One region of the Idiomarina abyssalis genome, then DNA from elsewhere that is predicted to be linked to it. Evidence: predicted binding sites of a transcription regulator. Region 1 holds the regulator's gene; each other region holds the start of a gene.
What was found. The regulator sigma-54, encoded in region 1, starts transcription at its own class of promoters, with help from an activator protein. The targets are predictions, from matches to a motif close to GTTGGCACGNNNNTNGNNT.
Positions count from the first base shown of each region.

Region 1 (8,063 bases):
CACTACAGTTGACGTTGTCGCGGCACTGATTCCCGCCGAGGTTGGCACTGCACGATAGCCCTTATACAAGGCTATCCAGGTAACAACAAAAGCAAATACGATTGACTTAATAATGCCGTTGAGTAAGTCGTCCTGCCAATCAACCGCTGACTGCATTACTGACCAAAAAGCACCTTCATCAACGCCCAGCCAGCCAGAACCAACCAGGTAACCACCATAAATACCAACAGCTGAAAACATCAGCGCCAGCAATGGCATACTGACTAAGCCGGCCCAAAAGCGCGGAGCAACAACACGACGCAGCGGATCAACCGCCATCATCTCCAGACTGGACAATTGCTCAGTTGCTTTCATCAAGCCGATTTCTGCTGTTAAAGCAGAACCAGCACGGCCGGCAAAAAGCAGACCGGTGACAACAGGCCCCAATTCACGCAATAACGATAAAGCCACCATGGGGCCAAGACTCTGCTCAGCGCCATAATCAACCAAAATAGTATAGCCCTGAAGGCCTAGAACCATTCCTATAAACAAGCCGCTGACAATCACAATGAGCATTGATAGTACGCCGACAACATACATTTGCTTCACAAACAATGGCCAGGACTTGCGCGGCTGGGGTTTTCCAATGATAGCGCTTATCAGCATTGCTAGTGCATAACCAATGCCAGCAAGGCTATCTAATACTTTGCGCCCGATAGACTGAAGAAACTGGCTCATCCCTCGCCCCTTAACAAGTCCGTTGTGAAGTCATCATCCGAATAATGAAATGCAACAGGGCCATCTGCTGAACCGTTCAAGAACTGCTGAATAATTGCCGTTTCGTTGTTTCGCAGTTCATCAGGCGTGCCCTCACCGACCACCTTTTTATCGGCTATGACATAGGCGTAATCCGCAATCGACAAGAGGTCGTTAACGTCATGAGACACAACAATGGAGGTTAGCCCCAGTGACTCATTTAAAGATTTAATCAGTTTTACGATTACCCCCATAGAAATAGGGTCTTGTCCGGCAAATGGCTCATCGTACAAAATTAAATCCGGGTCTAATGCGATTGCTCTTGCTAGTGCAGCTCTTCGTGCCATGCCGCCAGAAAGTTCCGATGGCATTAAATGGCGAGCTCCCCGCAGGCCTACAGCCTCAAGTTTCATTAATACAACGCTACGAATGAGCTCTTCCGGTAAGTCCGTATGTTCGCGCAGCGGAAACGCCACATTTTCGTAAACCGACATGTCGGTAAAAAGAGCGCCACTTTGAAACAACATGCTCATACGCTTTCGCAATTGGTACAGTGCATCGCGTTTTAACTTAGGAACTTCTTCACCGGCGACTTTAATGCTGCCACTGTCAGGCTTAAGCTGCCCGCCAATAAGACGCAGCAACGTGGTCTTGCCGATTCCGCTGGGGCCCATTACAGCAACCATTTTGCCTTTGGGAACAGTAAGCGACAAGCCGTCATAAACCCGGTGGCTTCCATGCGCAAACGTTAGATCCTTAAGTTCTACCAAATTTGTCACGACAATTTCCTGTTAGGGTTTCCATGCCATTATTTTAGCGGCATTCGGCATAACCTGATACCGATAAAGTGTTGCAAATCTTATCAGCGAATCGATTCAATTTCTGTCAATTCATCGACAAGTTTCAGTAAATATTGTGCAAAGTCCTCACGTTCATGTACGCAGGCTTCGCATAAGTTTAGCTGTTCAAACAAACGAGCACCATGAACAGCATAAAACAGGGTCTTACCGACTTTTTTGCCGGCGATACGTTCAAGTCGCTGCAAAGTAACAGCAACATGCTCTTTTAACGGCCCCAGCAGCTCAGGGTTGGTTGCAGCGGCGGCCAGCATGCCACTACCCAGACGTGAACATTCGGCGTCAGTATCAAGAGCTGCTAGTAAGATACTTTTTAACTCCCCTTTTGGGTCATCGCTAAATTGTTGATGATAGGACTCACGTAAAGCTTCATACCTTTCAACTCGTCGTTTGAGCATAGCCTGTAATAAACAGTCTTTACTGTTGAAATGGTAGAGCAACCCGCCTTTACTTATTCCTGTCACTTGGCTTAAAGCATCAAACGTCAGGTGTGCAGCCCCTTCTGCCGCGACCAGCTGGTCTGCCGCATCCAGAATGACTTCCCTGTTACTGGGTCGTCCTGCTCCTTTTTTCTCTACCATAACGTCTTCACTTTACCTGTAGTCACTTTATTAACCGTCTGGTTGGTATAGTAATTATTTTTACAATAAAATACAAGATTTACCTGAGTACGGTAGGCAGAGTTGTATTGAATGACGTATTATACAAGGCAAAAGCACAACGCCAGAGGCATGACAATGAAGCAAGTAACCCAGAATTTTCGGCTGCTGGGCGAACAGGTACTGGATATCGAAAAGAAAGCGATTGAAGGTTTATATCAATATTTAGATGATAACTTTGATGCTGCCTGCCAAACGCTGTTTAACTGCAAAGGTCGGGTTATCGTTACCGGCATGGGAAAGTCCGGCCATATTGGCGGGAAAATAGCCGCAACACTTGCCTCTACCGGCACGCCTGCTTTTTTTGTTCATCCGGGCGAAGCCAGTCACGGTGACCTCGGCATGGTGGCAGCCCAGGACGTGGTTATTGCCATATCAAACAGCGGCGAAACAGCCGAAGTACTGAACATTATTCCGGTCATAAAACGCCTTGGTGTTCCTTTAATATCAATGACAGGCAAACCGGACTCCACTCTGGCAAGACTTGCCGACACCCATGTTTGTATTGCTGTTGAGCAAGAGGCGTGCCCACTGGGCTTGGCGCCAACAGCCTCTACCACAGCAACTTTGGTTATGGGTGATGCATTTGCCGTCGCTCTGCTGAACGCCCGCGGCTTCACCGCCGATGATTTTGCCTTGTCTCACCCTGGTGGCTCTTTAGGCAAACGATTGTTGCTTCGCCTGCACGATGTCATGCACACAGGCGACAGAGTTCCGATGATTCCGGCTGACGCCATTATCAGTGATGCCTTGTTAGAAATGTCGCGCAAAGGCCTGGGCATGACCGCTGTAGTGGATGAAAATAATCGCCTGGCCGGTATCTTCACCGATGGTGATTTGCGCCGCATTCTGGATAACCGGGTGGATGTCCACAAAACACCAATAGCTGATGTTATGACCCGCTCCTGTACGACCGCTAATGCAGATATGCTGGCCGCAGAAGCATTAAAACTGATGCAGGACCGCAAAATTAACGGGCTTATCATCACGAATGATGATGGTCATCCGTGTGGAGCGATGAATATGCATGACTTACTACAGGCGGGAGTACTCTAATGGAGTGTGTTAATACTTGGTACGGTGATATTGATAAAAGCCTGTTTAGCCGTTTTTCCGAAATTAAGTTACTGGTACTGGATGTGGACGGCGTTTTTTCTGACGGTCGAATCTATTTAGGCAACGACGGTGAGGAACTCAAGGCATTTCACACCCGTGATGGATTTGGCATGAAAGCGTTAAAAAAGTCCGGCGTTGAGACCGCGGTCATAACCGGCAGAACTTCACGCATTGTCGAACATCGCATGGAACATTTAGATGTTGGTCACATTTATCAGGGCCAGAACGACAAAACAGCTGCTTTTAATGAGCTGCTGAAGAAATTGAATTTGAGCACCGACCAAGTCGCCTATGTGGGAGATGACACCCCCGACTTAGCTCTGATTAAGGCAGCCGGTCTGGGTATTGCAGTACAGGATGCTCACGCATCGGTGCAGCAGCAAGCCGATTATATTACCCGTTGTCACGGTGGATACGGAGCGGTACGCGAAGTCTGCGATCTCATCATGCTCAGTCAGGGCCAACTGCACCTGGCAACAGGAGCCAGTGTGTGAGCCGACGAGTTACTGTCATTCTTATTCTGCTATTCGGTGCCGGGCTTTTGCTTGTCTGGCGCCCTTTTGGTGATGATGCAGACGACAATAATGCCACCGCAACCCGCATGATGCGACCGGATTTCACTGCTTTTGGTCTGGAAACCCGCATTTTTGAGAGTGACGGCTTACTCGCACATAAAATCAAGTCAGAGAAGATGTCGCATTATAATCAAATAGGCTTAACCGAACTCGAGCAGCCTACGTACACTGTCTTCTCAGAACAAGGTGACGAAATTTGGGAGGTTAGCTCTGCACAAGGGACTTTCTACGATGATCAAACTCTTATTTTAGAGCGCGATGTTGAAATCCTTGCGTTAGAGCCTGATACTCGAATTAAACAAGTGTTAACCGAATACCTGATTGTTGATTTGAAAAATCAATCAATGAGCACCGAACACCCGGTGAGCATTCACGGACCCCGGCTATTAATTCGTGGTAACGGAATGAGTGCTGACCTGAAAGCTGAACGAATGGAGCTAAAAAGACATGTTAAAACGATTTTCCAGCCTGCTGAGTAGTTTTACTCTTATTGCCTTGGTGCCTTGTGCAGTTATGGCTCAGGGTAAGTCCGACTTTAGTCAGCCTATGGAGGTAGAGTCGAGCCAGGAAGAGCTGGACATTAAAAACAACCGGCTAGTTTTAACGGACAATGTCATTATTCGTCAGGGATCGTTATTAATCAGAGCAGACAGACTTGAAGCCTCGGCCAGCGAGAATGCAGAACAAGCCGATACTTTTGTTGCAGAAGGCACTCCTGCTACTTACAGCCAGACTCTGGATGATGGCAATAAGATAAACGCAGAGGCCAACAAAATTACCTATTTTCAATCGGAACAGCGCCTGGAGCTTAGCGGAAAAGCCCGTATTTCTCAGGGTAGCAGCAGTTCCAGTGGTGATCTCATCACCTATGATTTAGACAAACAAACCATAACCGCGACCAGTTCCGGTGAAGAAGACAGTCGCGTCATCACCATTTTTACGCCAAAGGCAAAAACTGACTCCAACGAGAAAAATAACGAGAACCCTTAATATGGCAACCTTACGAGTTAAACACTTAGCCAAAAGCTATAAAAGTCGCCAGGTTGTTAAAGACGTTAGCCTGGAGGTGAGCCAGGGACAGGTTATTGGATTATTAGGGCCTAATGGAGCCGGTAAAACAACCACCTTTTATATGATTGTCGGACTGGTTAACAGCGATAAAGGCCAGATTTTACTGGATGATAACGACCTCACTTTACTGCCAATGCATGAGCGGGCGCGCAGAGGTATTGGTTACCTGCCACAGGAAGCTTCTATTTTCAGAAAGCTCACCGTACGTGACAACCTGATGGCCATTTTAGAAACCCGCAAAGCGTTATCAGACAACGACAGAGAAGAACAGCTCGATGCCTTACTCGAAGAGTTTAATATTGGGCACATTGCCAACAGCCAGGGAATGAGTCTGTCAGGCGGTGAGCGCCGACGGGTTGAAATAGCCCGGGCCCTGGCAGCAGAACCCACTTTTATTCTTTTAGATGAGCCTTTCGCCGGTGTCGACCCCATATCCGTCATTGATATCAAAAAAATCATTGAGCATTTAAAGCAACGCGGTATTGGCGTATTGATTACCGACCATAATGTTCGTGAAACCCTATCGGTTTGTGAACACGCCTATATCGTTAGTCATGGCGAACTTATTGCCAGCGGGGATGCAGAAAGTATATTATCGAATCAACAGGTTAAAGACGTTTACCTCGGTGAGCAGTTCACCTTATAACGTGAAACCGGGACAGTCATTATGAAGCAAAGTCTGCAGCTAAAAATTGGTCAGCATCTGACCATGACGCCACAACTTCAACAGGCCATTCGCCTGCTGCAGCTTTCCTCGCTCGATCTTCAGGCTGAAATTCAGGATGCACTGGACAGTAATCCTCTATTAGAAGTTGAAGGCGATGCCAGCAACGAAGCTGACAATTCCGAAACCCGAAATATCGAAGAGCGGGATGACAGTCAGCGAGAAACCTCAGACGTTATAAAAACTCAGGAAATGCCGGACGAGTTACCGGTAGACAGCAGTTGGGATGACACCTACTCCAGCCAGACACCGGTTAATGGGGCCGCGTCCTCTGGTAAGTCTTTTGAAGGTGACTTTGAAGTTTACCAGGGCTCGACCAGTGAGTCGTTGCAAGATCACTTACTTTGGCAAATGCAGCTTTCTCACTTTTCTGAGGAAGACACCGCCATAGCTGAAGCCATTATCGAAGCCATAGACGACAACGGCTATCTAATGGTCGATGTTGATGAGATTATTGAAGCGGTGCGCCTTCCGGAGGTGGAAGCAGAAGAAGTTTGTATGGTGCTTAAACGCATTCAGCACTTCGACCCAATAGGTGTGGGAGCACGCAGCGTCAGCGAATGCCTTGCCATCCAATTGCGGCAACTAAGCGACGACACTGAGTACAAAGAAACTGCTCTATGTTTAGTGACTGAACATATGGATTTACTGGGCAGCCGGGATTTTCGCACCATTCAGCGTAAGTTAAAGCTCTCGGAAGACGACTTGCGTCAAACCATGCGCTTGATTCAGCAGTTGCATCCCCACCCGGGTGAGCAAGTTGCACAACAACCCGTTGAATATGTCATTCCGGATGTTGCTGTGACAAAAAAAAATGGGCGTTGGATGGTCGAATTGAACCCCGACAGCGTACCTAAATTAAAGGTCAATGAAGAATACGCGGCCTTGAGTAAAGCAGCTAAGTCAGTAGCCGACAGCCAGTACATAAAAAACCACACGCAGGAAGCGCGTTGGTTTATAAAAAGCCTGGAAAGTCGCAATGACACGTTGCTAAAAGTTGCCAACTGCATAGTGCAACGCCAACAGGGCTTTTTTGAGCATGGCGAAGAAGCCATGAAGCCTATGGTTTTAAACGATGTCGCCGAAGCGGTGGATATGCACGAAAGCACCATTTCGCGGGTGACAACACAGAAATACTTACACTGTCCGCGGGGCGTGTTTGAGTTAAAATACTTTTTCTCAAGTCATGTCAGTACTGAAGGCGGTGGTGAGTGTTCAAGCACTGCAATACGTGCTTTAATTAAGAAGATGGTCGCTGCAGAAAACCGCAGTAAACCGTTAAGTGACAGCAAAATTGCTGAACTGATAGCTGAACAAGGTATCCAAGTAGCAAGGAGGACAATTGCGAAGTATCGGGAATCGTTAAACATTCCATCATCGAGCCAACGCAAAAGTCTTTTGTAACTTTGTTAACTGCAAGAAGGAAGACGTTATGCAAATTAATTTGACCGGTCACCACATCGATATTACCGAAGCTTTACGTGACTACGTAGACACAAAATTTGCCAAGCTGGAACGACATTTTGACCACATTACTAATGTTCACGTCATCCTAAATGTTGAAAAAACGATTCAAAAAGCGGAAGCTACGCTGCACGTGAATGGCGGTGAAATTTTTGCCGACGCAAAACACGACGATATGTACGCGGCCATCGACGGTTTAATCAATAAGCTGGACCGTCAGGTGATTAAACACAAAGAAAAAATGAAACAACATTAATCCATGCAACTGAGTGAATTGTTAAGCCCCGACTGCACCAAGTGTGCAGTCGAGGGCGCAAGTAAAAAAAGACTGCTTGAAACCATTAGTCAAATCGTAGCTCCTAAGTTGTCCGGCATTACCCGCCATGACATTTTTGAGAGCCTATTGAACCGTGAGCGTTTGGGCAGTACGGGAATTGGCTTAGGTATCGCAATTCCTCATGGCCGATTACCCAATGCTAACCACCCGGTTGCGGTATTACTCACGCTAGATGAGCCGATTGAGTTTGACTCTATCGACAACCAACCCGTCGATATTATATTCGCGCTTCTGGTACCAGAATCCGAACACGAAAACCATCTGCAGACTTTAGCTTCTGTCGCTCGCCGTATGAATGACAAAGACTGCACACGTGCATTACGCCAGGCTGACTCCGACAAAGACTTATACCAATTATTTATTGGCGAAGGTGAGCAGTCGCCATGCAACTGATCATTGTTAGTGGTCGTTCCGGTTCAGGTAAAACCATCGCGTTGCGGGTCCTTGAGGATTTAGGTTTTTACTGCGTTGATAATTTACCCATTAGCCTGCTACCCACGTTAGTCCATGCTGTTATCGAGCAAT
Region 1 covers NZ_CP081832.1:367,711-375,773, reverse strand. The annotation lists gene mlaE (lipid asymmetry maintenance ABC transporter permease subunit MlaE) at 1-717, opposite strand, end outside; gene K5X84_RS01865 (ATP-binding cassette domain-containing protein) at 714-1,514, opposite strand; gene K5X84_RS01860 (TetR/AcrR family transcriptional regulator) at 1,598-2,173, opposite strand; gene K5X84_RS01855 (KpsF/GutQ family sugar-phosphate isomerase) at 2,330-3,307, shown strand; gene kdsC (3-deoxy-manno-octulosonate-8-phosphatase KdsC) at 3,307-3,861, shown strand; gene lptC (LPS export ABC transporter periplasmic protein LptC) at 3,858-4,421, shown strand; gene lptA (lipopolysaccharide transport periplasmic protein LptA) at 4,390-4,932, shown strand; gene lptB (LPS export ABC transporter ATP-binding protein) at 4,934-5,659, shown strand; gene K5X84_RS01830 (RNA polymerase factor sigma-54) at 5,681-7,141, shown strand; gene hpf (ribosome hibernation promoting factor) at 7,170-7,457, shown strand; gene ptsN (PTS IIA-like nitrogen regulatory protein PtsN) at 7,461-7,931, shown strand; gene rapZ (RNase adapter RapZ) at 7,922-8,063, shown strand, end outside.

Region 2 (8,063 bases), 870 kb from region 1:
AACGAATTGGTCTTCTTCAAGGCTTCGCAAAATGGTTTTCTTGGCTAACTGCGTATCGTTCGGGTGGATATTGCGTAACCACCAGCCTGGCGCTTTCACCTCCTCGGGTGAGTAGCCCATAATGCGTTCACAATTTGGGCTGACCCAGTCAATGCGAATGCCTGAGTCCAGTGAACGCAGTTCGTAATGAATGGTAGGGCTGTTCCCAAGATAGTTATAAAGCAGTTCGCGAGATTTTTTTAGTCTTAAAACCCAAATACGAGTAAAGAAAAACAGAAAAAACACAGATAAAACGACAAAGCCCCAGGGTTTCCACCGGTTCATAAGGTTTTGGGTATCGGTTGCTAACGTTAAATTCTGAATTAGGGCGCTGGATCCAAGCTCCCAAACTATAGCTGCAACTATGTAGGCTATTACCAGAATAACTTCCGGGCGCTTGAAAAACGGTCGGCGCCACTTATGCTGAGTTGTTAACTTCATTTTGTCTTTCATTATCTTATCCGGGCCCAGGGTATATCAGCCTTTTTCAGCGACTTACTTAGAATCGATCCTTGTAGTTCCTCACATCCTATTTGTTTTAAGAGAAGGAGTTTAGCGCGGTCATTAATGCCTGTGGCTATGGTGGTTAAACCACGAGCTCTTGCCATTTTGACCATAGACGCTAACTCTCGTTTTTTGTCACTGTGCGACGTTGCTTTTTGTACCAACTCTTCAGAGAGTTTTACGGCATCTACGGGTAGTACAAAAAGTGACTGAATGGTCGAACGACCCTCTCCAAAATGTGAGGCTATGACGTTACAACCAACGCTTCTTAAACGCTCCAGATACCGTTTCGACTTATCAGACAGTGACATTAGAGCACGTTCGCTCACTTCAATATAAACTTGCCGCGCAGGAAACTTAGAGTCCTGTAGCTCGTGTGCCAGAACGTTTAGCACAATAGGGTCGACAATATCATTAATAGTGATATTAATAGAAACTCGCACTATGACTTTTTGTTTTAGCCAAGTTTTCAAGTCTTTAAAGGTGCGTTGAATCATCCAGGATGTGAACTGCTGGGTTAACGAAGCTTCCTCTATCATGGGCTTGAACTCTTCTAAATTCATGCCGCCACGTTTTGGGTGCACCCATTTTGCCGATATTTCCAGAACGGAAAAGTAACCCGTATTGGTGTTAAGGCGGGGCTGGAAGTAAAGCTGAATGTCATTATTCTTCATGGCCTCGCTAAACTGACGAGAGAACGTCACCTCTTCAATTTGGTCTATCGCGTTATCATTTTGTTCCAAAAATGAAAACTGCTGTTTTTTCTGAAAGGCATTAAATGCATGTGCCTGAGCTTCATCGAACACTTTTTGATGGTCTTCTTTTAGCTGGTCTTTTTTGACCCGGAGTACACCTGCTGCACTATCCATTTGGTACGAAACTCCGTCGACCACTATCGGCTTTTCTAAAAAGCTTTCAATTTTACTCTGCAGCTCTTTGGTATTCTCTTCTGCCTCTGCGCTAACGCCAACGAGTTCATTTTTCGACGTCTGCCCAACGTGGACCTGGTCGCCAAGTAGCTTTTTCAATTGTATTGCCATTTGTTTGACCAGTTCATTGGCTTTTTCAGTGCCTACTTGCTGCTGAATTTTCTCCATATTCTGCAAGCGAAAGTTGAAAATATCGATAAGGTCGTCCGGAGCTCCGTCCTTACTGTGACCAATAGTTTCTAGCTGTTCCAGTAAGGCATTAATGTTAGGCAAGTCTGTGCCCTGATATTTGAACTTCGCACTTTTTTCCGCGCCATTAAGTTCTTTAACGACTCTTGCAATAATGCCGGCGATAGTGGCAATGAAAGTGAAAGCCAGTAAGCGAAGGATCCAGCCGCCGGCAATTTCGTTACTGCTTATTAATGAATCAGAAAAAGAAAATGGGCTCAGTAAAACTCCGCACATGAATCCGGCCAGTGCGCCAATACGGGGGCCAAGTAGTAGTCCGGTTAATACTAAAGGAAAGTAAAGTAAATGCTCGTACAGGCTTGGAAGCCCACCGGTCATTTCAATAACCCGGATAAAAGCTGCAATAAATATCGCCAATACAAAGCCAATAAACACCTGTTTTTCGGCGTTCATCTTTGTAAAGTTAATCAAACTTTCTTTGCACCAAGTGGCAAAGCTGTATGGATCTTCCGATTTCGGCATTTATTCTTATCAGTTGTGATAAATTAAGCAGTTAGCTATGTTGAGATTGTTATCTAACGGGAAGTCTGTCAAGTCTTTACGCAAAGAATTACTAATGCCAAGGAAGCAAGTATGCGGGAATCATTAGAAAGACGTTCATTTTTACTGACACTGGCACTTGTCAGCGTTGCTTTTGCCTGGGTACTTATACCTTTTTGGGCTGCTATTTTTTGGGCCTGTGTCGTTACGGTAATTTTCTCGCCGTTGCAGCAACGGTTGAAGAACAAGTTTGGAGACAAGCCTAACCGGGCAGCGCTTGTTACGCTGCTAATTGCACTTGTTATTGTTGTTATACCGGTACTGGGAATTTCGTATTCATTCGTACAAGAGGGCGTTAGTTTTTACCAGCGACTGGATGAAGGCAAAATTAATCCAGGAAAACTTTTTGATGAAATTCAGACCGCCTTTCCGGTCATTAATGACCTACTTGCTCAGTTTGATATTAAAGCCAGCGATGTGCGAGACAAAATATCCTCGACAGCCGTCAGCGGTAGCAAGTTCTTAGCGGAAGAAGCACTCAGCATTGGTCAAAACACGTTTTCTTTTCTGATTAGCCTGGCTTTAATGATTTACCTGACTTTTTTCCTGCTAAGGGACGGACACCGTTTAATTAACTTGATGGTTAAGGCGTTACCTCTGGGAGATGAACGGGAGCGTAAGCTATTTACTAAGTTTGCGGAAGTAACACGCGCAACGGTCAAAGGGAACTTGGTGGTTGCGATAGTTCAGGGGGCGTTAGGCGGTATTATCTTTGCGTTGCTTGGCATTCCGGGTGCTTTACTTTGGGGTGTTGTGATGGCGTTCTTGTCACTCATTCCTGCAGTGGGTGCCAGCCTGGTCTGGCTACCTGTGTCTATTTATCTATACGCGACAGGAAGCTGGATAGCCGCGACCATACTCGTTGCTTACGGTGCAATTGTTATTGGTCTGGCCGATAATGTATTACGCCCAATTTTGGTTGGCCGCGATACAAAACTGCCGGACTACTTAGTGTTGTTTTCCACTCTGGGTGGTTTGTCTCTATTCGGAATTACCGGTTTTGTATTAGGGCCGCTTGTTGCAGCCCTGTTCCTGGTATTCTGGGATATCTTTATGACGGAATTTAACGCGGACCCTTAAAGCTGAGGCCGTGAATACCCGCCAACGCGCCCTTTAGGTGATAATACCCACTGCCAGAGTTGGATATCACGGGCGCGGAAGGCTCCGGCGCAAGATAGTAAGTAGTATTTCCACATACGGTAAAACTCATCATCAAATTGCGATTTAAGCTCCGGCCAGGCCTTATCAAAATTCTCAAACCAGGCCATTAGGGTTTTATCGTAATCAGCCCCAAAGTTGTGAAAGTCTTCGCAGACAAACTTTTCTTCCAGCGCGGTGCCAATTTGTGAAATAGAAGGCACTTCGCCATTAGGGAAAATGTATTTACTGATCCATGGGTCAGCTGCTGTGTCGCTGACATTTTTGCCTATCGTGTGAAGTAAAAACAGACCGTCTTCTTTAGTGCAGCGCAGGGCTACATCCATATAGTCGTCATAGTTTTTCTGGCCTACGTGCTCGAACATGCCCAGGCTGATAACCCGATCAAACTGCTCATCAAGCTCACGGTAGTCTTGTAATCGAAACTCGACAGGCAGGCCTTTACAGCGCTCTTCACCCAATGCAACTTGTTCTTTAGATATAGTAACGCCAACGCATTCAACGCCGTAATTTTCAGCAGCGTATTGCATAAAACTGCCCCAACCGCAGCCTATATCAAGCACTCGCATACCGGGTTTCAGGCCTAACTTTTTACAGCAAAGCTCAAGTTTGTGCCGTTGCGCTTCATCGACATCTTTCGCTTTTTCCCAATAAGCACAGGTATAAACCATGCGTTCGTCAAGCATAGCTGAGTACAAGTCGTTGCCCATATCGTAATGGTGCTGTCCAACTTCCCAGGCTTTCGACTGACTTTGTAGATTGAAAATGCGGCTTTTCAGAGAGTGAAAGATAAGGCGTGCGGGGTTTACTTTGTCTTGAATGCCCGACCGCAAAAGCTTGAAAAAAAACTGATCAAGAGACTCGGCATCCCATAAGCGTGCCATATAGGATTCGCCAAGACCCAGGTTGCCACGCGACAAAGCCTGATCAAAAACGGTTTCATCGTGTATTTGCATGTCCCAGGCCCGATTGCCGTTAATGCGAATATCTGCCTGAGCTAAAAGTTCTTCAACATACTCTCGTGATGTCGACATAATTGTCCGCCCATTCATGAAATTGATGGCATAAAACCGTATCAAGAACGGGCGGGCCTGGCAATATGACGTCGGTATTGCTACTTCTGCGAAGTAAACTCCGGATAAGCCTCAACGCCACAGTCAACCTGATCTAAGCCTACGTATTCCTGTTCTTTCGTCACGCGAATACCTACGGTCAGCTTGAGTATAGTCCAGATGATAAAGCTACAGGCAAAGACCCAACCGAAAATTGTGGCAACGCCGGCGAACTGAATCATAAAGCTGGCGCTGGAGTCAGTTATGGGCACTAGCAGGGTACCGAATATACCCACGACACCATGTACCGAAATGGCCCCAACCGGGTCGTCAATGTGCAGCTTATCCAGAGCAATAATTGACAACACAACAATGAGTCCGGCGACAAAGCCAAAAACACTTGCCTGCCAGGGTTCGGGAGTAACGGGTTGTGCAGTTATGGCGACTAAACCGGCTAAAGCACCGTTTAGTATCATAGTCAGGTCGGCTTTTTTCCAGAGTAACTTGGTAAACAGCAGTGCCGCTATTGTTCCTGCTGCTGCCGAGGTGTTGGTATTGACCATAGCGCGTGCAATGGCGTTGGCGTCATCAACTGAGCCCAGGGCTAACTGTGACCCGCCGTTAAAACCGAACCATCCGAACCAGAGAATAAAAGTACCCAGTGCGGCGAGAGGCATGTTTGAACCCGGTAAGGCATTAATACTGCCGTCACTCAGGTATTTGCCAGAGCGGGGACCCAGCAATATGACCGCCGCCAGTGCTGCTGATGCCCCGGTTAAGTGAACAATACTGGAGCCGGCAAAATCGACAAACCCCCAGTTTGCTATCATGCCGCCGCCCCAGGTCCACAAGCCCTGAACCGGGTAAATAAATGCGCTGAGTACCACACAAAAAACTAAAAAGCTCATGAGCTTCATTCGCTCTGCTACGGCGCCGGAAACAATGGACATAGCGGTTGCAACAAACACAACCTGAAAGAAGAAGTTTGCATCGGCGGCGTAAGCAGGGGAAGGATCCGGGTACATGACTTTATAACCAATGGCTAAATAAGTAATACAGGCAATGGAGTAGAGAGCAATATTTTTGGTCAGAATTTCAGTGGTGTTTTTGGCTCTTACCAGGCCTGCTTCTAGCATTGAAAACCCGGCCGCCATCCACATGACCAGCGCGCCGCAAACAAGCAGATAAAAAGTATCGAGGGCAAAAGTGAGTTGCTGTAAATCTTGTGCTTCCATGGGGGACTCCTTAAAGAGCGTCTTTGTCAGTTTCACCGGTACGTATGCGAACGCAGTGCTCAAGTGGCAGAACAAATATCTTTCCGTCTCCGATATTGCCGGTATGAGCCGCTGCGCTAACAACTTCCAGCGCCCGTTCAAGGGTTTCATCGGGAAGCGCCAGTTCTATTTTCATTTTGGGAAGAAAGTCGACCTGGTACTCGGCTCCTCGATACAGCTCGGTATGGCCTTTTTGCCGGCCAACACCACGAACTTCGGTTACAGTTAAGCCGGAGCAGCCAATTTCAAACAAAGCCTGCTTTACATCCTCCAGCTTGAAAGGTTTGATTAACGCAACGAGCATTTTCATGAGGCTTCCTTATTAAAAGATTGTTAAGCAACCTTCTAATTCAGGAAATGTGCCAAAGATTAATTTGTTGATATTTATGGATAAATAGAATTTCGATGAGAGCTCTGCACAAAAAACGTGCGCAACCTCTGTGCACTGCACCAAAAGTGCTATTGAACCCAGACCTTACAGGGGAGATACTATTTACCTACAGTAATGCAGGATGAAAGGTGCAGTAGCATGAAACTTGGAGCACGGCAGAGCGACCTTATTGGTGAGACAGATCTGTTACGGATACCATCGCTGTCTGATTTAACCGGGTGCGATATCTTTATTAAGTGCGAGTTTCAGAACCCGGGAGGCTCAATAAAAGATCGTGCTGCTAAACAGCTCATTGACGACGCTATGCAGCGCGGCGAACTTAAGCCGGGTATGACCGTAGTGGAAGGTACTGCCGGCAATACTGGCATTGGCCTCGCGGTTGTTGCTAAGTCCTATGGGCTGAACATGCTGGCGGTTATGCCTAATGATCAGACACCAGAAAAAGAACGGATGATACGCCTGCATGGCGGTGAGCTAATGGCCGTTGACCCGGTTCCTTTTAAAAACGAAAACCACTTTTATCACACAGCGCGTCGCTTAGCTGAAGAGCGTGACGACTGTTGGTGGGCCAATCAGTTTGAAAATACCAGCAACGCCCGCGCGCATTACCTTCATACTGGCGCGGAAATTTGGGAACAAACCGGTGGTAAAGTTGATGTTCTGGTTTCTGTAGCAGGTACTGGTGGCACCATTGGTGGTAACTCGCGCTTTTTGAAAGAGAAAAATCCGGATATTGATGTTTGGGTTGTGGACCCGGATGGCTCGGGAATTTATGAGTTCCTTCGCAGTGGTGAGTATGTTTCGACGGGCGGTTCCATGACAGAAGGCATTGGTATTATGCGGTTAGTGGATAACTTTCGTCAGGCACGCATTGATCATGCCGTTAACTTGCCCGATCAGGATTTAGTCACGCTGTCGCGTTATGTCAGAGACAAGGACGGTATTGTGCTGGGTAGCAGCTCCGCGCTTAATGTTGCCGGCGCTTTGGCTGCTGCTTTGCGAAAGGGGCCGGGGCAACGTATCGTGACGTTTTCCTGTGATTTAGGTGAGCGTTCGGTCAGTAAATTGTATAACCCGGAGTATTTACGAGGGCGTGAATTAAACCCTGAGCCCGAGCCCATTGAGGTGCTGATAAAACGTTACCGCGAGCTCGGCGATAAAGTGCTAGAGGTTAACTGGAATAATGAATAGATTCATCATTTGCACTTTGTTATCAGGCTTGGCAGTTGCTGCACCAAAAGCACAGGAGACTCTGCCGGACGCGCCGTTTCATGATTTAAAAGTACCTGAGTTTCTGGATATTGCGCATCGTGGTGCGTCGGGTTATCTACCGGAACATACTCAGGCCAGTACGGTTATGGCCCATGCATTAGGTGCGGACTTCATTGAACAGGACATACAGCTAACTCGTGACGGTGTGCCGGTGGTTTTGCACGACGAAAAACTGGACCATGTTACCAACGTGTCTGAAGTATTCCCGGAGAAGCACCGGCCCGATGGTAAATATTATGTGGTCGACTTTTCCCTGGATGAATTAAAGCGCTTAACGGTTGTTGCCCGCCATAAAGACTATGAGCTGGTCTATCCTAAACGCTTCGCTCAACCGGATGTGCGCTTCCCTATTCAAACCCTGGATGAACACATTAAGTTGATTCATGAACTGAACCGGGTGCGTGAGATGTCCACCGGTATTTATGTGGAGCTGAAATCTTCACGTTGGTATCAGCAACAAGGGTACGACATTACTTCAGCTGTTATGTCGGTACTTGCACGAAATGGCTATTCTGACAAACGGCCTACCCCTATTTATTTGCAGTCTTTTGATCCGGAAGTCTTGCGGCGCTTAAAACGAGAGTTTAACTGGGACGCGCCCCTCATTCAGCTGGTTGGCGATAACGAGTGGGGCGCGACAGATATTGACTACAGC
Region 2 covers NZ_CP081832.1:2,104,239-2,112,301, reverse strand. The annotation lists gene K5X84_RS10215 (EAL domain-containing protein) at 1-492, opposite strand, end outside; gene K5X84_RS10210 (EAL domain-containing protein) at 492-2,183, opposite strand; gene K5X84_RS10205 (AI-2E family transporter) at 2,295-3,341, shown strand; gene cfa (cyclopropane fatty acyl phospholipid synthase) at 3,338-4,453, opposite strand; gene K5X84_RS10195 (ammonium transporter) at 4,534-5,706, opposite strand; gene K5X84_RS10190 (P-II family nitrogen regulator) at 5,717-6,055, opposite strand; gene K5X84_RS10185 (cysteine synthase A) at 6,275-7,327, shown strand; gene glpQ (glycerophosphodiester phosphodiesterase) at 7,320-8,063, shown strand, end outside.
Region 2: a site for sigma-54 is predicted at 6,094-6,112, ahead of K5X84_RS10190 (P-II family nitrogen regulator). Genes of this name have one in related genera too.

Region 3 (8,063 bases), 270 kb from region 1:
GCCGGTAGCTTTAGTGATTAGTGACGTTCAAATGCCGGGTATTGATGGTTTGCAACTATTACGCAGCATGAACAACCAACAGTATGACATTCCGGTTATTATGATGACCGCCTTTGCTAAGGTGGATGATGCTGTTGTAGCGATGCGCGAAGGGGCTGTCGACTACCTGACGAAGCCTTTTTCAATAGAAAAACTGCAGACTTTGGTACAAAGGTATTTGCCGGACGGTGCCATTAACGACATTGAACCGGTTGCCGAGGAAGAGTCGAGCCAGGCTGTTCTGAATATGGCCCGCAAGGTAGCTGCCAGCGAAGCCAGCGTAATGGTTACCGGGCCCAGTGGTACGGGTAAAGAAGTGTTGGCGCGTTATATTCATCAGCACTCTGAGCGTGCGAATGGCCCCTTTGTCGCGATTAACTGTGCAGCCATACCCGAGAACATGCTTGAGTCGATGTTATTTGGCTATGAAAAAGGAGCTTTTACTGGTGCGAATCAGTCGTCTCCCGGTAAGTTTGAGCTCGCTCAGGGTGGTACCTTGTTGCTGGACGAAGTCACCGAAATGGCTATGCATTTGCAGGCAAAACTATTACGGGTTATTCAGGAACGTCAGGTAGAGCGGTTGGGCTCACGTAAAACCATTCAACTCGACGTCCGTTTAATTGCGACCTCTAACCGTGACCTTCAACAAGCGGTGCGTGAGGGACAGTTGCGCGAAGACCTCATGTATCGGCTGAACGTGTTCCCGTTGCACTGGAAGTCTTTGTGCGAACGCCCTGCGGATATTGTGCCTTTAGCTGAAAACTTATTGCAGCGACACAAGCAGCGTTCCGGTATTAAAACACCTGTCATTTTTTCGGCAGCTGCTATAAAGCAATTACAGTCGTATTCCTGGCCGGGTAATGTTCGTGAACTGGAAAATGTCGTACAACGTGCGCTGGTTCTGCATCGTGGTGATGAAATTCAGCCCGATGATTTAATGCTGGAACTTAATGATATCGCTGAACCGGCGAGTGTGTTTCCGGAGCAAGTGAGCGCGTCTGATGATAAATCGGAAAATCTGGATGAGTCGCTTTTTCATCAGGAATACCAAATTATCAAAGAAGCTCTGCAACGCCATCAGGGTAAACGACAACCTGTTGCGGATGAATTGGGAATTAGTCCGCGGACGCTGCGTTACAAACTGGCGAAGATTCGTGAGCAGGGACTTACCCTGACAGGCTCTTAAAGGCGACTTAAAATACTCCTGCCTACACTATTAGCCCTGTATCTCAGGGCTTTTCTTTACACAATCTTATAAGTTGGCATTTTGCTTGCATAGTTAACCTTAAATAGAGTCAGTGATGAATTTTTGACGGGGTTAATTATGAAAGTGGAAGCAAACGCACTTTACCAACAGTTACAATCGATGGCCACGCAGGCTTCTCAGCGTGACCAGCCTACGAATGTGAACGCCCTGCAAGGTAATACTGCTCAAGCAGACTTTTCCAATATGCTGAAAAACGCAATGGATAACGTTAACGAATTGCAACAAACCTCAGGCGATTTAAAAACACGCATGGAGCTTGGTGACCCAAATGTCACGCTGGAGCAAACTATGATCGCCAGCCAAAAAGCGGGTATTGCGTTTGAGGCAACTGTTCAGGTACGCAACAAAGTGGTTGATGCGTACAAAGAAATTATGTCAATGCCGGTATAACCGCAGCAGCACTGGAGATATGAGTCGTGGCTGAATCAACAGATTTAATGGTACAAGATACCGACTTACCTGACAGCAACCGAACAAGCAATGAAGACGGCGGCGAGAAGACCGGTATTATGACAATGCTGGGTAACTTTGACATGCTTCGTCAGGTCATTGTGGTTTTAGCCCTGGCTATCTGTGTCGCCATTGCTGTTTTTATTATGTTGTGGGCACAAGAATCAACTTACCGTCCACTAGGTAATTTAGAAACCCAGGAGTTGATCAGTACGCTCGACTATATGGATGCTAATGGTATTGAGTACCAGGTTGATGGCAATACGGTGTCAGTTCCGGAAGAGAATTATGAAGCAATCAAGCTGCAGTTAACTCGTGCGGGAGTAGACTACGGCAACTCGACCAATAACGGTTCTGAAATATTAATGAGCGAACCGGGTTTTGGCGTTAGCCAACGTCTGGAGCGAGAGCGACTCATTCATTCCCGTGAAGTCCAGCTTGCGCGCGCTATTGAAGAAATTAAAAAAGTGGCCGGGGCTAGAGTACTTCTGGCCGTACCGAAGGAAAATGTTTTTGCCCGTCGTGAAAAGCAGCCGAAAGCGTCGGTTATGCTGAATGTTCGCGGTGGTACGTCGTTAAGTGAAGAAGAAGTTGCTTCGATTGTTGACATGGTTGCGTCTTCGGTAACCGGTTTGAATACTGAACACGTTACTGTCACTGATCAGGCCGGCCGTTTGCTTAACTCGGGTTCACAAAGTGCCCTGGCGGCAAAAAGTTCGCGCGAATATCAGATTGAGCAAAAGCGCGAAGAAGAATACCTGAAGAAGATAGACAGTATTTTGATTCCTGTGCTGGGCTATGACAATTATACCGCGCAGGTTGATGTCACTATGGACTTCACCCAGCGTGAACAAACTCAGCGTCAGTTTAATCCTGATATGCCGGCAATTCGCAGTGAAATGACGGTCGAAAACCGCTCTGTCGGCAGCGCAATTGGTGGTATCCCTGGTGCATTAACGAATCAGCCGCCACTTGATTCTGATATTCCGGAAGAGGCCGGTGCAGGAAGTGCTGGTGGCGGGACTAACGGCAGCACTCATCGCGAGGCGACACGGAATTACGAGCTTGATAACTCGGTAACTTATACCCGCAGTCAAACGGGCACGGTTGAACGTTTGAGTGTGTCCGTTGCGGTTAACCAGAAAACAATAACGAATGAGGCAGGTGAAAATCAGCCTCAGGCAGCCAGTGCCGAAGAGATGGCGAATATTCGTCGCTTGCTTCAAGGTGGTTTGGGTTTTGATATTAACCGTGGCGACAGTATTGAAGTTGTTTCAGTGCCTTTTGCACGACTGCCTGACTTAGGCGCCGGAGAAACACCGGTATGGGAAGAGCCATGGTTCTGGCGTGCTTTCCGTCTGGTCATGGGTGCTTTGGTTATTATGGTATTGATTCTGGCAGTGGTTCGTCCAATGCTTAAGAAACTGATGAATCCAGAATCTGGTGTTGAAGACGATGCTGAAGCATTCCTTGATGAGGAATCGATGGGCGATGAAACCATTGATCTGTTATCCTCACAATTTGATGAGAGTGCGGTAGGGTTCGGTGCGGATGGCAGCCTGCAATTACCGGATCTGCACAAAGATGAAGACTTGCTGAAAGCAGTAAGGGCGTTGGTTGCCAATGAGCCTGAACTGTCCTCACAAGTGGTTAAAGCGTGGTTGAACGAAGATGCCTAATCAAGAAATGAAAACCAAGCGCGGTAAGGTCGAGTTTGACGTCGATACTTTAGAAGGTGTCGAGAAAGCCGCGATTTTGCTGCTGAGCTTGTCGGAAGAAGACGCTGCCCAGATACTCAAACACCTGGAACCTAAGCAGGTTCAGAAAGTGGGTATGGCCATGGCAAGCCTGGAGGACTTTAACCAGGACAAGGTTAATGCCGTGCATCATCTCTTCCTGGAAGAAATTCAGAAGTTCACCAATATTGGCTTCAAGAGTGAAGAGTTTGTGCGTAAAGCACTGACCTCGGCTCTGGGTGAAGACAAAGCCGGTAACCTGATTGAGCAGATTGTCATGGGCGGTGGCTCAAAAGGTCTGGACTCATTGAAGTGGATGGATTCCAAACAGGTGGCGACGATTATTCGTAATGAGCACCCGCAAATTCAGACCATTGTTCTGTCTTATCTTGACCCTGAGCAAAGTGCCGAAATTATGGCGCAGTTCCCGGACAAAGTGCGTCTGGACTTAATGATGCGTATTGCCAACTTAGAAGAAGTTCAGCCGGCGGCATTGCAGGAACTGAACGAAATTATGGAAAAACAGTTTGCCGGTCAGGCTGGTGCTCAGGCTGCGAAGATGGGCGGCCTGAAGGCAGCTGCAAATATTATGAACTACCTGGATACCAATATCGAAGGCCAGTTGATGGACTCTATCCGCGAGCAGGACGAAGAAATGAGCCAGAACATTCAGGACCTGATGTTTGTGTTCGAGAACCTGGTCGATGTCGACGACCGTGGTATTCAGACCTTGCTGCGTGAAGTTGAAGGCGAAGTTCTGCAAAAAGCAATGAAAGGCGCAGACGAAGCGGTTCAGGAAAAAATCTTTAAGAACATGTCAAAACGTGCCGGCGACATGCTGCGTGATGACCTTGAAGCTATGGGCCCCATTCGTATTAGCGATGTAGAGGCAGCGCAGAAAGACATTCTTGCTGCGGCCCGTCGTTTGGCTGACGCAGGTGAAATTATGCTTGGCGGCGGTGGCGGTGACGAATTCTTATAAGGGCTTAACGCATAATGACCGATGATAAAGACGTAACACATCGTTGGGACTTACCTGACATGACATCTGAGGAGCTCAAGCAGGGCTCTCAGGTGAATGCGTTAAATAAACCCCGCCGCTGGCAATATGAGCCACCTGAAGCTGACGACGAGCAAGAGGAAGAGCTAAAGCCTCTGACTGCTGAGCAATTGGAAGAAATTCGTCAGGCAGCGCGCGAAGAGGGTCACAAAGAAGGTTTTGATGAAGGCCGCAGTGAAGGCTTGAAAAAAGGCTACGACGAAGGCTACGAAGCTGGCAAAAAAGAAGGCTTTGAAGCGGGTCATGAGCAGGGCGTTGAAGCTGGCAAAGAAGCCATGAACGAGCAGCAGCAACAGCTGGAAACTCTTTTACAAAGCTTATCCCACCCCAACGAGCGTATTACCGAAGCGGTGCAGGATGAACTGATTGAAATGGTCACCGAGCTGACAAGAGTGATCTGTCTGAATGTTGCCGAGAACTCTAAGGAGTTGGTTGTTAACGCGGTACGAGAGGCAATTGCGGTTCTGCCGGTCACGGATCAGCGTGTCATTATTCATTTAAATGAAGAAGACTTAACGCTACTGCAGAACGTCTACAGCGAAGACGAGCTGAAGGAGAAAGGCTGGTTACTGAATAAAGATGAATTACTGGAGCGCGGCGGCTGCCGCGTGACGACCGAAAGTTCCACTATTGATTACACTCTGAGCAGTCGTATGGAAGATGTCTTCTCCAAAGTAAAAGGTTAACCCATGAGTGCTTCTGAACGCTTGGTTGAACAGTTACGGAAAAAGCGGGAGCGCATTCAGAAACCGTCCGTTGCGGTATCTGGCTATTTAACTCGTGTTGTTGGTTTGATGTTCGAAGCCGTTGGTTGCCGGGCTCCGGTCGGTTCGAGTGTTGCCGTAGAAGCTGACAGCGGTGACATTGAAGCCGAAGTTGTTGGTTTTGAAGGTAATATCAGTTACCTGATGCCAACCGAAGATGCCCATGGCGTCATACCCGGCGCCAGAGTCCGTCCGTTAAACCGAAAAAACCAATTACCCTTGGGTATGGAGCTGTTGGGACGAGTTATCGATGCCCGCGGTGAACCTCTGGATGGCAAAGGCCCTATATTTTCTGACGGTAAAACTTACCGCAGCAAACCAATGAATCCGTTAAATCGTCGTCAGGTTAAACAACCCCTGGATGTGGGGGTTACCGCAATCAATGCTTGTTTAACCGTGGGCCAGGGGCAGCGGATGGGCTTATTTGCCGGTAGTGGTGTCGGTAAGAGTGTGCTGCTGGGCATGATGACGCGGGGAACCACGGCCGATGTCATTGTTGTTGGTCTGATTGGTGAACGTGGCCGCGAAGTAAAAGAGTTTATTGAAGAAATTTTAGGTGAAGAAGGCCGTGAGAAAGCTGTGGTTATTGCGGCACCGGCTGACCAGTCGCCTCTGATTCGTTTGCGAGGGTGCGAAACCGCGTCTCAGGTTGCGGAATATTTCCGTGATCAGGGCTTGAACGTTTTGCTGTTGATGGATTCGTTGACCCGTTACGCCATGGCACAGCGTGAAATTGCATTGGCTGTTGGCGAACCACCGGCGACAAAAGGTTATCCGCCTTCTGTTTTCGCTAAACTGCCCGCTTTGGTAGAACGAGCGGGTAATGGTGGTGACGGACAGGGATCGGTTACTGCCTTTTATACGGTCTTAACTGAAGGTGATGACTTACAGGATCCTATTGCGGATTCTGCACGGGCCATACTGGACGGACACATTGTGTTAAACCGCGAATTGGCGGACAGCGGTCACTATCCGGCAATAGATGTTGAAGCCTCTATTAGTCGTGTTATGCCGCAAGTGGTTTCAGAAGAGCATATGCAACAGGCCATTAAGGTCAGGCAGTGGTATTCGCATTATCGGCGCAATCGTGACTTGATCTCTATTGGCGCTTATACGCGTGGAAGCGACCCGGCTATTGATCAGGCTATTGCTATGCAGCCGCGCGTGAATCAGTTTTTACAACAAAAGATGCAACAGGTTGTCAGCTACGATGAGAGCTTGTTGTTGCTTAACCAATTAGTAAATCCAAATCAAAAGCAGCAGTCAGCCGGAGGCGCTTAAATTATGGCCGAGTTGGCGCAGTTGCAGATGCTACTGGAGTTAGAACAAAGACGTGAAGATAAGGCTGCTCAGGATTTCGCACAGGTTCAGCAACAGGTGCAGGAACAACAGATGCGCCTGGATGGTATGTCAAAATACCGACTCGACTATTTAAATCAACTGCAAGAGCGTGGGCAAGGCGGTATTGCTTCTATCCAGGTGGGTCAGTACCACGCCTTTGTCGGCAAGCTGGATGAAGGTGTTGAACAGTTGCATCACGAGGTCGTGAAGCTGCAACAGGTACTGCAACAACGAAAAGAACGTTGGCTGGCGCAACGGCGTAAGCGAGAGTCAGTTGATTTTTTAATTAAGGAACGCAGAAAGCGCGAACAAATAGCCCAGGCGCGGAAAGAGCAAAAAAACCTGGATGACTTCAGTAGTCAGCGTTTTATCCGTGACAGAAAATAGTTGGAACAAAAATTGCTTGGTTATTGATGAGAAAATTAAGCAAAGCGTGAATAAGCACTTAATTCAGGAAAAAATACTATGCAACAGCTGCTCAACTTAACCGAATCTGCCGATAACTTTGCCCGTATGGGTAAAGGGAAAGGGCTATCAGTGAAAAACGCTGAAGGCGAAAGCAGTGAGTTCTCTCGTTTGATGATCAAGCAAAATTCCGGCGATAAAGAGCTGCAACAATTGGCCGCCAAATTAGAAGCCCACCAGGCTGCCAACGGCGATTCTAAAGGTCGTGAAATTGACCGTAAAAATGTCGGTGAGCCAGTTACCCGAAACCTATGGGAACTGTTGCAACAAATGCAGCAGGAAACCGCGGATATTAAAGTTGAAGGCAAGGCGGCTGTCATTGGTGAAATTGACGTTGAGCCCGACAGCGGCGAACTGGAATTAAGTGATGAAGAACTGTCAAAAATGTTGCAGTCTTTGCTAGCCAAGCTTGATAAAGCGAGTGCTGACGGTGAAAGTAGCGAGACAGTAATGACGGACGCGGAGCGGCAGAAGTTTGCCGATCAATTGCTGGCCGGCATGACGGATAAAGACAAGCAAGCGTTACAGTCAAAATTGCAGCAGATGATACAAGCCGTTGAACAGGGTGAAAATGCCGGTGAAGCGGTAGAAGATGCGGGTAAGTTCATTGTTAACTTAATGGAGCCTATGTTACCGAAAGCCGATGCGGATAAGTTATTGGTCGGTAATGAAAAGGCGCTGACTCAGGCGTTGAACCAGGCGGCCGAGCAAGCTATTGCACAGCAGTCTGTAGATAAGGGAGCAACCAAGCCGCAGAGCTCGGAAGAATTACTCGCCCTATTGAAGCAGTTAGAGCAGCAGGTTTCGGCACAAAAGTCGAAAGGCGAAAATAGTGAACTGAGCCTGGCGGAACAGAAAAAATTACAGCAATTTACCGCTGAGCTACGTCAGCTTTTAGCTGGTCAGAATAATGACACTGATAAGTCCCAAGTGTTGAGCAA
Region 3 covers NZ_CP081832.1:638,977-647,039, forward strand. The annotation lists gene K5X84_RS02995 (sigma-54-dependent transcriptional regulator) at 1-1,225, shown strand, start outside; gene fliE (flagellar hook-basal body complex protein FliE) at 1,364-1,696, shown strand; gene fliF (flagellar basal-body MS-ring/collar protein FliF) at 1,744-3,435, shown strand; gene fliG (flagellar motor switch protein FliG) at 3,428-4,474, shown strand; gene fliH (flagellar assembly protein FliH) at 4,489-5,238, shown strand; gene fliI (flagellar protein export ATPase FliI) at 5,242-6,597, shown strand; gene fliJ (flagellar export protein FliJ) at 6,601-7,044, shown strand; gene K5X84_RS03030 (flagellar hook-length control protein FliK) at 7,123-8,063, shown strand, end outside.
Region 3: a site for sigma-54 is predicted at 1,298-1,316, ahead of fliE (flagellar hook-basal body complex protein FliE). Genes of this name have one in related genera too.

Region 4 (8,063 bases), 380 kb from region 1:
GTTCCAACTCTGGTGCCAAAGTTATGACAGGCAGTTCAGCCGCCCCTTCAGCAATGTCCTGAACAATTAAACGGCGTAGTGAGATTCTGACCGCAGCCGTTAATACTTCTGGGTCCTGACTACGCCCCGCATACTCAACCAGGGTTTGTACAATGGTGCGCATGTCACGAATCGCAATACCTTCATCCAATAGGTTTTGCAGTACTTTCACAAAATTGCCCAATGACAGCAGATCCGGAATCAGGCCTTCAACCAGCTTAGGATGAGTGCGACCTAAACGATCCAGTAATTCTTGTGCTTCTTCATGACCCAGTAGCTGTGACGCATGGTTTGTCACTATTTGACTTAAATGTGTTGCAACCACAGTTGCCGCATCCACCACGGTATAACCCAGGGTCTGCGCATGCTCTCGTTGTTCCGGACGGATCCAGACCGCATCCAGGCCAAAGGCAGGGTCAGTTGTTTTTTCGCCTTCCAATTCGCCGAAAACCTGACCCGGGTTAATCGCCATTTCCCAGTCATGGCGAATTTCAGCTTCGCCCATAGTCACACCCATTAGGGTAATTCGGTAACTGTTAGGGCCTAAATCCAGGTTGTCTCTGATATGAACAGCTGGCACCAGGAAACCAAATTCCTGTGACTGCTTCTTACGCACGCCTTTTATGCGTGACAGGAGCTCGCCGCCCTGCTGCTTATCGACCAAAGGAATTAAACGATAGCCAACTTCCAGACCAATAGTGTCTACATGGCGCACATCGTCCCAGCTAAGCTCTTTTTGCTGCGCCTGCTGGACTTGCTGCTCCTGTTCTTTCTCTACCAGCTCGCCTTCTTCGACTTTTGACTTTTTAAGCTTAAAGTACGCTGCACCGGCTAGTACCGCTGACATACTCAAGAACGCCAGATGTGGCATACCGGGGATAACACCCATAGCAAAGAGTACCGCACTGGTAATGACCAGAACCTTGGGGTTATCAAGCAGTTGCAGGACAACGGCATCACCCATGTCTTTACTGTCATTTTCGCGAGTAATGATAATGGCGGTCGCAACCGACAGTAATAAAGAGGGGATTTGCGCGACCAGGCCGTCACCAATGGTTAACAGGGTATAAACTTCCACGGCCTCATTAAAGGTCAGGCCGTACTGGATCATACCAATGAGCAGGCCGCCGATAATGTTAATAAAGAGAATAAGGATACCGGCTATGGCATCCCCTTTTACGAACTTACTGGCACCGTCCATAGAGCCGTAGAAATCGGCCTCACGGGTTACGTCACTGCGTCGGGCTTTGGCTTCTTCCTGATTGATTAAACCGGCGTTCAGGTCGGCATCAATAGCCATCTGTTTACCCGGCATGGCATCAAGGGTAAAACGGGCAGTAACTTCTGAAATACGGCCGGCACCTTTGGTGATAACCACAAAGTTAATAATAACCAGAATGGCAAACACCACCAGACCAACGGTGTAGTTACCGCCTATGACCACGCTACCGAAGGCTTCAATCACTGAGCCCGCCGCGCCGGGGCCGTTATGACCTTCCAGCAAAACAATACGGGTTGAGGCAACGTTAAGGCTTAACCGTAAGACCGTAGCAATAAGCAATACCGTCGGAAACGCAGCGAAATCTAGCGGACGTTGGGTATAAACCGCCACCAGCATAACTACCAGCGACAAGGTAATTGAAAACGAGAACAGAATATCCAGCACCATGGCCGGAATTGGCAGAACTACCATCGCCAGAATGGCCATAATGGCCACAGGCGTCCCGAATCCTTTAATCAGATGCGCGTTGTTCTGCGTGAAATTTCTTAAATCTACTAACTTTTCGGCACCGCCCGCCATACGTCTTCCTGTTGCGTCAAAAAGTTGAACCTGCGGTGTTTCATTCAAGAATCGAGCCAGCTTTTAAATATTTTCTGACTCGTTGATACGTTTTGGCCTACAGATATTTATCTTCTCGCAGCTACACTCTCTGCTCTTTAACAAAAAGGTTATTACCGTGCGTGGTTATTCCCTCGTTGAAATGCTTATTGCACTGACAATTAGCGCAGGTCTAGGTGCGTTATCAATGCCGTTATTGAGTCAACAAATGGAGACCTTGCTGTTGCAACAGGCCAGTAATCGCTGGTTGTTGTATTTGCATCAAGTAAAAGCAAAGGCACAGAAGGAACAGCGCTCAATAGTTGCTGAATTGGTACCTCTTGACGCTCGCTCCAGTGTTTTTAAAGCAATGACAGAATCGACGTACAGCGCAGCAAGTCCACTCAAGTTCTACGGTAACTCCGGTGCGGCTGTACCTGGGCATGTCCGGATTGTAAGCGGTGACAGAATGATAAAAGTAATTATAAGCAGCAAAGGTCGCATTCGCTCTTGCGTTAGCCTTGGCTCGTCATTGCCCGGAATCTCCTTATGCTAGTTAGTAAAAGTAATGGCTATAGCTTGGTTGAAGTACTCATTGCTGCTGCACTTGGTTCTATTATTGTGATCACCACTCAGCAAATAATGCAGTGGCAAAAGGGCGCTCAGTTTCGTGCGGTGTCGAGTGCACAATTTATTCTGGGTGGGCAAGCCGTTTCTTATCAGTTCTTTGAAAGCCTGAATCAGACAATCGCGAGCAGTGTGCAAAATCCACAAAGCAATTGCTTTATTTTCCCTACCCAAAGCGGCGGGTCGGTTGGCTTTCGGGTCAGGAACTCCCAGTTACAGCATAACCCTATGACACTGGACTGTTCAGGGTATGGTTGGCAGTCACTGACCGACAAAACACAATTTAAGGTTCAGGAGTTAATGGTTGAAACCAGTGTTCCGTCAGTGTCTGACCGCGCCTCAAAGCTGTTTATTACACTGATTATTTCACGGGTCACTAAAAACGGCGTGCAAGAGCAACCGTTTAAACGAAGCATAACGATATTTTCTTAGCCCTTTGCTTTTAACCACAGAGAAGGATGTTCACAATGCAAGCGAAAGGATTCGCGTTAATACTCACCTTAGTAACACTCATTAGTCTAAGCTCCGCAAGCGTCGCCGCCCTGTTTTTCTACGCGCAAATGCTGGAAGCTCAGCAAGAGCATCAGTGGCAAGTACTTTCTGGTCAGTTAGAAGCCGATTTTAACCGACAGAAAGAGCATTATGAGTCAGCACAAAAGTAAAGGTTTTTCCCTGACCGAAACCTTGGTTGCTTCTGCAATAGTCGCTATTTGGGCTGTCAGTAGTCAGCAGCTGCTCCAGATTGGGTTAGGCGCTATTGAAAAAGCAAAGCGCAAAGCCCGGGCCGTCGAAGTTTTGAACCGCTATATACAAGACACCCATATTGACTGGATAAATGGCTCTTCCCCATCACCTGAAGTCATTTCGAACGGTTTTATTATCCATTCAGATGTTAATTCAATAGACGAAAACAACGCTTCTATGGGTGTTGAAATAACCTGGGGAGAAAAAAATAGGTATTTATTGAAAGTCTGGCTGTCTCGATAAAATTAGCAATAACTTGAATATCAGCTTTGCAAAGACTTCCCAATTGCTTGCGTGTGAAAAAGTGAGAAGGCGCGACGCGTTAAAACGCATCGCTCGTGCGCTAGATATTAGCGCTAAGCTGCCGGGTGCGGCCTTAGCTCTGGGGGAATTGAGAAAGTGATATTTTCCTCACGGCCACTGAGTTCAATGGCGGTCTTACCACCCCATTCCTGCAGTTTAGCAATAACCTCTTTCACCAACACTTCTGGTGCAGAAGCGCCAGCGGTTACCGCAACTTTATCGTGACCTTCTAACCAGGCTTGGTCGATGCAACTGGCATCATCAATTAGATAAGCCGGAGTTCCCATTTTCTCTGAAAGCTCGCGTAAGCGGTTTGAGTTTGAGCTATTGCGTGCGCCCACAACTAACATAACATCGGCATCACTGGCTAATTCACGCACCGCATCCTGCCTGTTTTGGGTGGCGTAGCAGATGTCGTCCTTACGTGGACCATTAATGTCAGGAAACTTCTGACGCAAAGCCTCAATAACATCGGCGGTGTCATCAACCGACAAGGTTGTCTGACTCATATAATGGAGGTTTTTCGAGTCTTTCACTTCCAGTTTATTCACGTCTTCAGGCGACTCAACTAAGTAGATACCACCATCGGCGTTCTTATACTGACCCATGGTGCCTTCAACTTCCGGGTGTCCCGCATGGCCAATGAGTACACATTCATGTCCCTTTCGACTGGCACGCGTCACTTCCATATGAACCTTGGTTACCAATGGACAAGTGGCATCAAACACCCTCAAACCGCGATCTTTGGCTTCTTGTCTGACCGCCTGAGAAACGCCATGGGCGCTAAAAATAACGATTTGGTCGTCCGGCACTTCGTGCAACTCTTCCACAAATACCGCACCGGCATCGCGCAGCTTGCTGACGACATACTTGTTGTGAACCACTTCGTGACGCACATAAATCGGCGGCTCGAATATTTCCAGGGCCCGCTCGACAATAGTAATAGCGCGATCAACTCCGGCACAAAATCCACGTGGGTTCGCCAACAAAATCTGCATCATTTCCTCCTGCGCTCAGCCCGCTTGTTTAACCAGTCACGGCTCAACGCTGATAATTTCTACTTCAAAAATCACCGTTTGTCCGGCTAACGGATGATTAAAATCGATGGTCACTGTTGGACCTTCAATTTTACGAACAATTCCCGGTAAATCGGTACCATCAGGTTGAGTAAACGCCAAAATAGCGCCAACTTCCGGTTTTGTTTCGTCGCTAAACTTTGCCGAGTCGACATAGTAGTAGTTGTCCGGGTTGGGTTCGCCAAAAGCGTCTTTGGGCTCTAATGTGAATTCACGCTCGGCGCCTTCACGCAGGCCTACCAGACAAGCTTCAAAGTTTTCCGTCAGGCTGCCATCGCCCATACGAAACTTCGCTGGCTTGCCAGACATTTTGGTGCTGTCCGCAACCGAACCATCGGCAAGTTTAATGGTGAAGTGCATAACCACTTCACGTCCGTGCTCAATAGGTAAACGACTCAAACGAAACTCCTTACTGCTTGTGACCGTCTTCGGCTTTATCCCGACGGTTATCAAAAAAAGCTTCCAGCAACATGAGTGCAGCACCAATAGTAATAGCCATGTCCGCTACGTTAAAGGCCGGCCAATGCCACCCCTGATAGTGCACATCAAAAAAGTCGATGACATAGCCGTACATTAAACGGTCAGCTACATTACCAATAGCCCCTGCCAGAATCAGCGAAAAGGCCAGGTTCTGGCGCCACAAGCCTACCGGGTTACGACGCATCCAGATAAGCAAAACAGCACTAATAGCAATAGCGATAACGGTGAAGAACCAACGCTGCCAACCACCACCGTCACTTAAAAAGCTAAATGCGGCACCATAGTTGTGCACGTAGGTGAAGTTAAATAAGCCTTCAATAACAACCCGGCTTTCGTAAAGCTCAAATTCACCTGCAACCCAAATCTTCGTAATTTGATCAACAACCACCAGCAACAAGGTTAGCCACAAAAAACGTAGCCCGGTTGCACGGTTAGTCTGGTTAGCAAAATCAGGCAAAACGACGCTCCTCACCTTCACCTTCAATATTGGTTACACAACGCTGGCATAAATCGGCATGGCTCTCTAATGTGCCAACCTCTTTGCGATGATGCCAGCAACGCTCGCACTTCTTGTGTTCAGATTTCGTCACACTAACCGCCAACGCCATCTTTTCAGCTTTAACTGCGTCGGCAGGTGCATCATTAATAGAAGCCACTTGCGCTTCTGATGTCAGCAGTGCAAAACGCAGTTCTTCACCTAAACGGTTCAGAGAGGTCGCCAGCTTATCATCAGCATACAAGGTCACTTCGGCCTGCAATGAACCACCAATAACATCGTTACGGCGTGACTGCTCCAGTGCCTGATTAACCACGTCACGAATTTCCAGCAACTGCATCCAGAAGGCGTTTTCATCGTCTTTCACACCGGCAAATTTATCAAAGCCCTGATACCAGTTTTCGGTAAAGACATACTGACTGCGCTCGTTCGGCAGCAAGTCCCAAATTTCCTGAGCAGTAAAGCTACAAATTGGCGCCATCCAGCGCACCAGTGCCTCAGCAATATGATACAGCGCTGTCTGGCAAGAACGACGAGCCAGTCCTTCCGACTTTGCGGTGTACTGACGGTCTTTAATGATGTCCAGATAGAAACTACCCAGTTCAATTGAGCAAAAATGCATAAGCTTCTGCACAACGCTATGGAACTGATAGTTGTCGTAGGCTTCCAGCAGTTCTTTCTGCAAGTCCGCGGCCCGACCCACAATCCAGCGGTCCAGTTCAACCATATCTTCTCTGGCAACTAAGTCCGTTTTAGGGTCAAAACCGGTTAAGTTCGCTAATAAAAAGCGCGACGTATTACGAATGCGACGATACGCATCCGCAGAGCGTTTAAGGATTTCATCAGAAACCGTCATTTCGCCGGAATAATCTGCTGATGCAACCCATAAGCGCAGAATATCGCCACCCAATTTATTCATCACGTCCTGCGGAGCAACTACGTTCCCGATAGACTTCGACATCTTGCGGCCCTGTGCATCCACAGTAAAGCCGTGAGTCAGAACCTGGTGATACGGCGCTTCGTTATACATAGCCACACCAGTGACCAGCGAGCTCTGGAACCAGCCCCTGTGTTGATCCGAACCTTCTAAATATAAGTCAGCGGGCCAGCGCAGGCCATCAAACTCACGCAATACGCAGTGATGCGTAACACCAGAGTCAAACCAGACATCTAACGTGTCGGTTACTTTGCGGTATTTGTCAGCTTCATCGCCCAGCAACGTTTCCGGCTCTAAATCAAACCACGCCTGAACACCGTCTTTTTCAATAAGCTGAGCGACCTTTTCCATCAGCTCCAGCGTGTTTGGATGAAGCTCATCGGTCTCGCGATTGACGAAAATAGCAATGGGGTTACCCCAGGTGCGTTGACGTGAAATACACCAGTCCGGGCGCCCTTCTACCATAGATTCAATGCGGCTTTGTCCCCACTCAGGGAACCAGCCCACTTTTTTGATTTGATCTAACGCACCGGCACGCAAACCTTTCTTGTCCATGCTGATAAACCATTGCGGCGTTGCACGGAAAATAATTGGCGTTTTGTGGCGCCAGCAATGCGGGTATGAGTGACGGTAGCTTTCTGCATGCATCAAGTTACCGACCTCACGGAGCTTGTCGACAATAGGCTCGTTTGCTTTAAATACGTGTTGTCCGGCAAACAATGGCGTATCGTCTTTGTACACACCGTTATCACCAACCGGGTTATAAACTTCAATACCGTAACGTTGCCCTACCAGAAAGTCATCGACACCATGCCCTGGTGCTGTATGCACACAACCGGTACCACTTTCAGTGGTTACGTGGTCGCCCAGTATTACCGGCACCTGCAATTCAAACAACGGATGCTGTAGCTGCAGACCTTCTAAGTCTTTACCTTTGCAGAAACCCAGCTTGTGGTAGTGGGTAATGTTCCAGCGTTCCATGCAGTCTTTAACCAAATCATCGGCAAGAATTACTCGCTCTGCAGGCTGGTCATCGCCGGCTTCAATTTGCACTAGCGTATACTCAAGCCCTTCTGCCAGAGTAACAGCGCGGTTAGCAGGAATGGTCCACGGAGTCGTGGTCCAGATAACCATGCTGACATCGCCTTCACCCACATGCCCTTCCGGCGTGCTGAAACGCTCGACGGTTTCCGCCGTTGCGGCAACCGGTAAACGCACATCAATAGCCGGTGAGTTTTTGTCCTGATATTCCACTTCCGCTTCAGCCAGCGCTGAACCACAGTCTGTACACCAGTGAACCGGCTTAAAGCCCTGGTGCAAATGACCATTATCAATGATTTTTGCCAAAGCCCTAACACTGTCCGCTTCCTGCTTAAAGTTCATGGTCAGGTAAGGGTTATCCCAGTCACCTAACACACCCAGACGTTTAAAGTCTGTGCGTTGCTGATCAATTTGGGTCATGGCATATTCGCGACATTTTTCACGAAATTCTGCCAGGTTTAATTTTTTACCCGGCTTACCGTGCTTTTTTTCTACCTGCAA
Region 4 covers NZ_CP081832.1:744,969-753,031, reverse strand. The annotation lists gene flhA (flagellar biosynthesis protein FlhA) at 1-1,840, opposite strand, end outside; gene K5X84_RS03515 (prepilin-type N-terminal cleavage/methylation domain-containing protein) at 1,998-2,414, shown strand; gene K5X84_RS03510 (PulJ/GspJ family protein) at 2,408-2,917, shown strand; gene K5X84_RS03505 (hypothetical protein) at 2,953-3,147, shown strand; gene K5X84_RS03500 (PulJ/GspJ family protein) at 3,128-3,472, shown strand; gene ispH (4-hydroxy-3-methylbut-2-enyl diphosphate reductase) at 3,586-4,530, opposite strand; gene fkpB (FKBP-type peptidyl-prolyl cis-trans isomerase) at 4,567-4,968, opposite strand; gene lspA (signal peptidase II) at 5,018-5,545, opposite strand; gene ileS (isoleucine--tRNA ligase) at 5,538-8,063, opposite strand, start outside.
Region 4: a site for sigma-54 is predicted at 1,883-1,901, ahead of flhA (flagellar biosynthesis protein FlhA). Genes of this name have one in related genera too.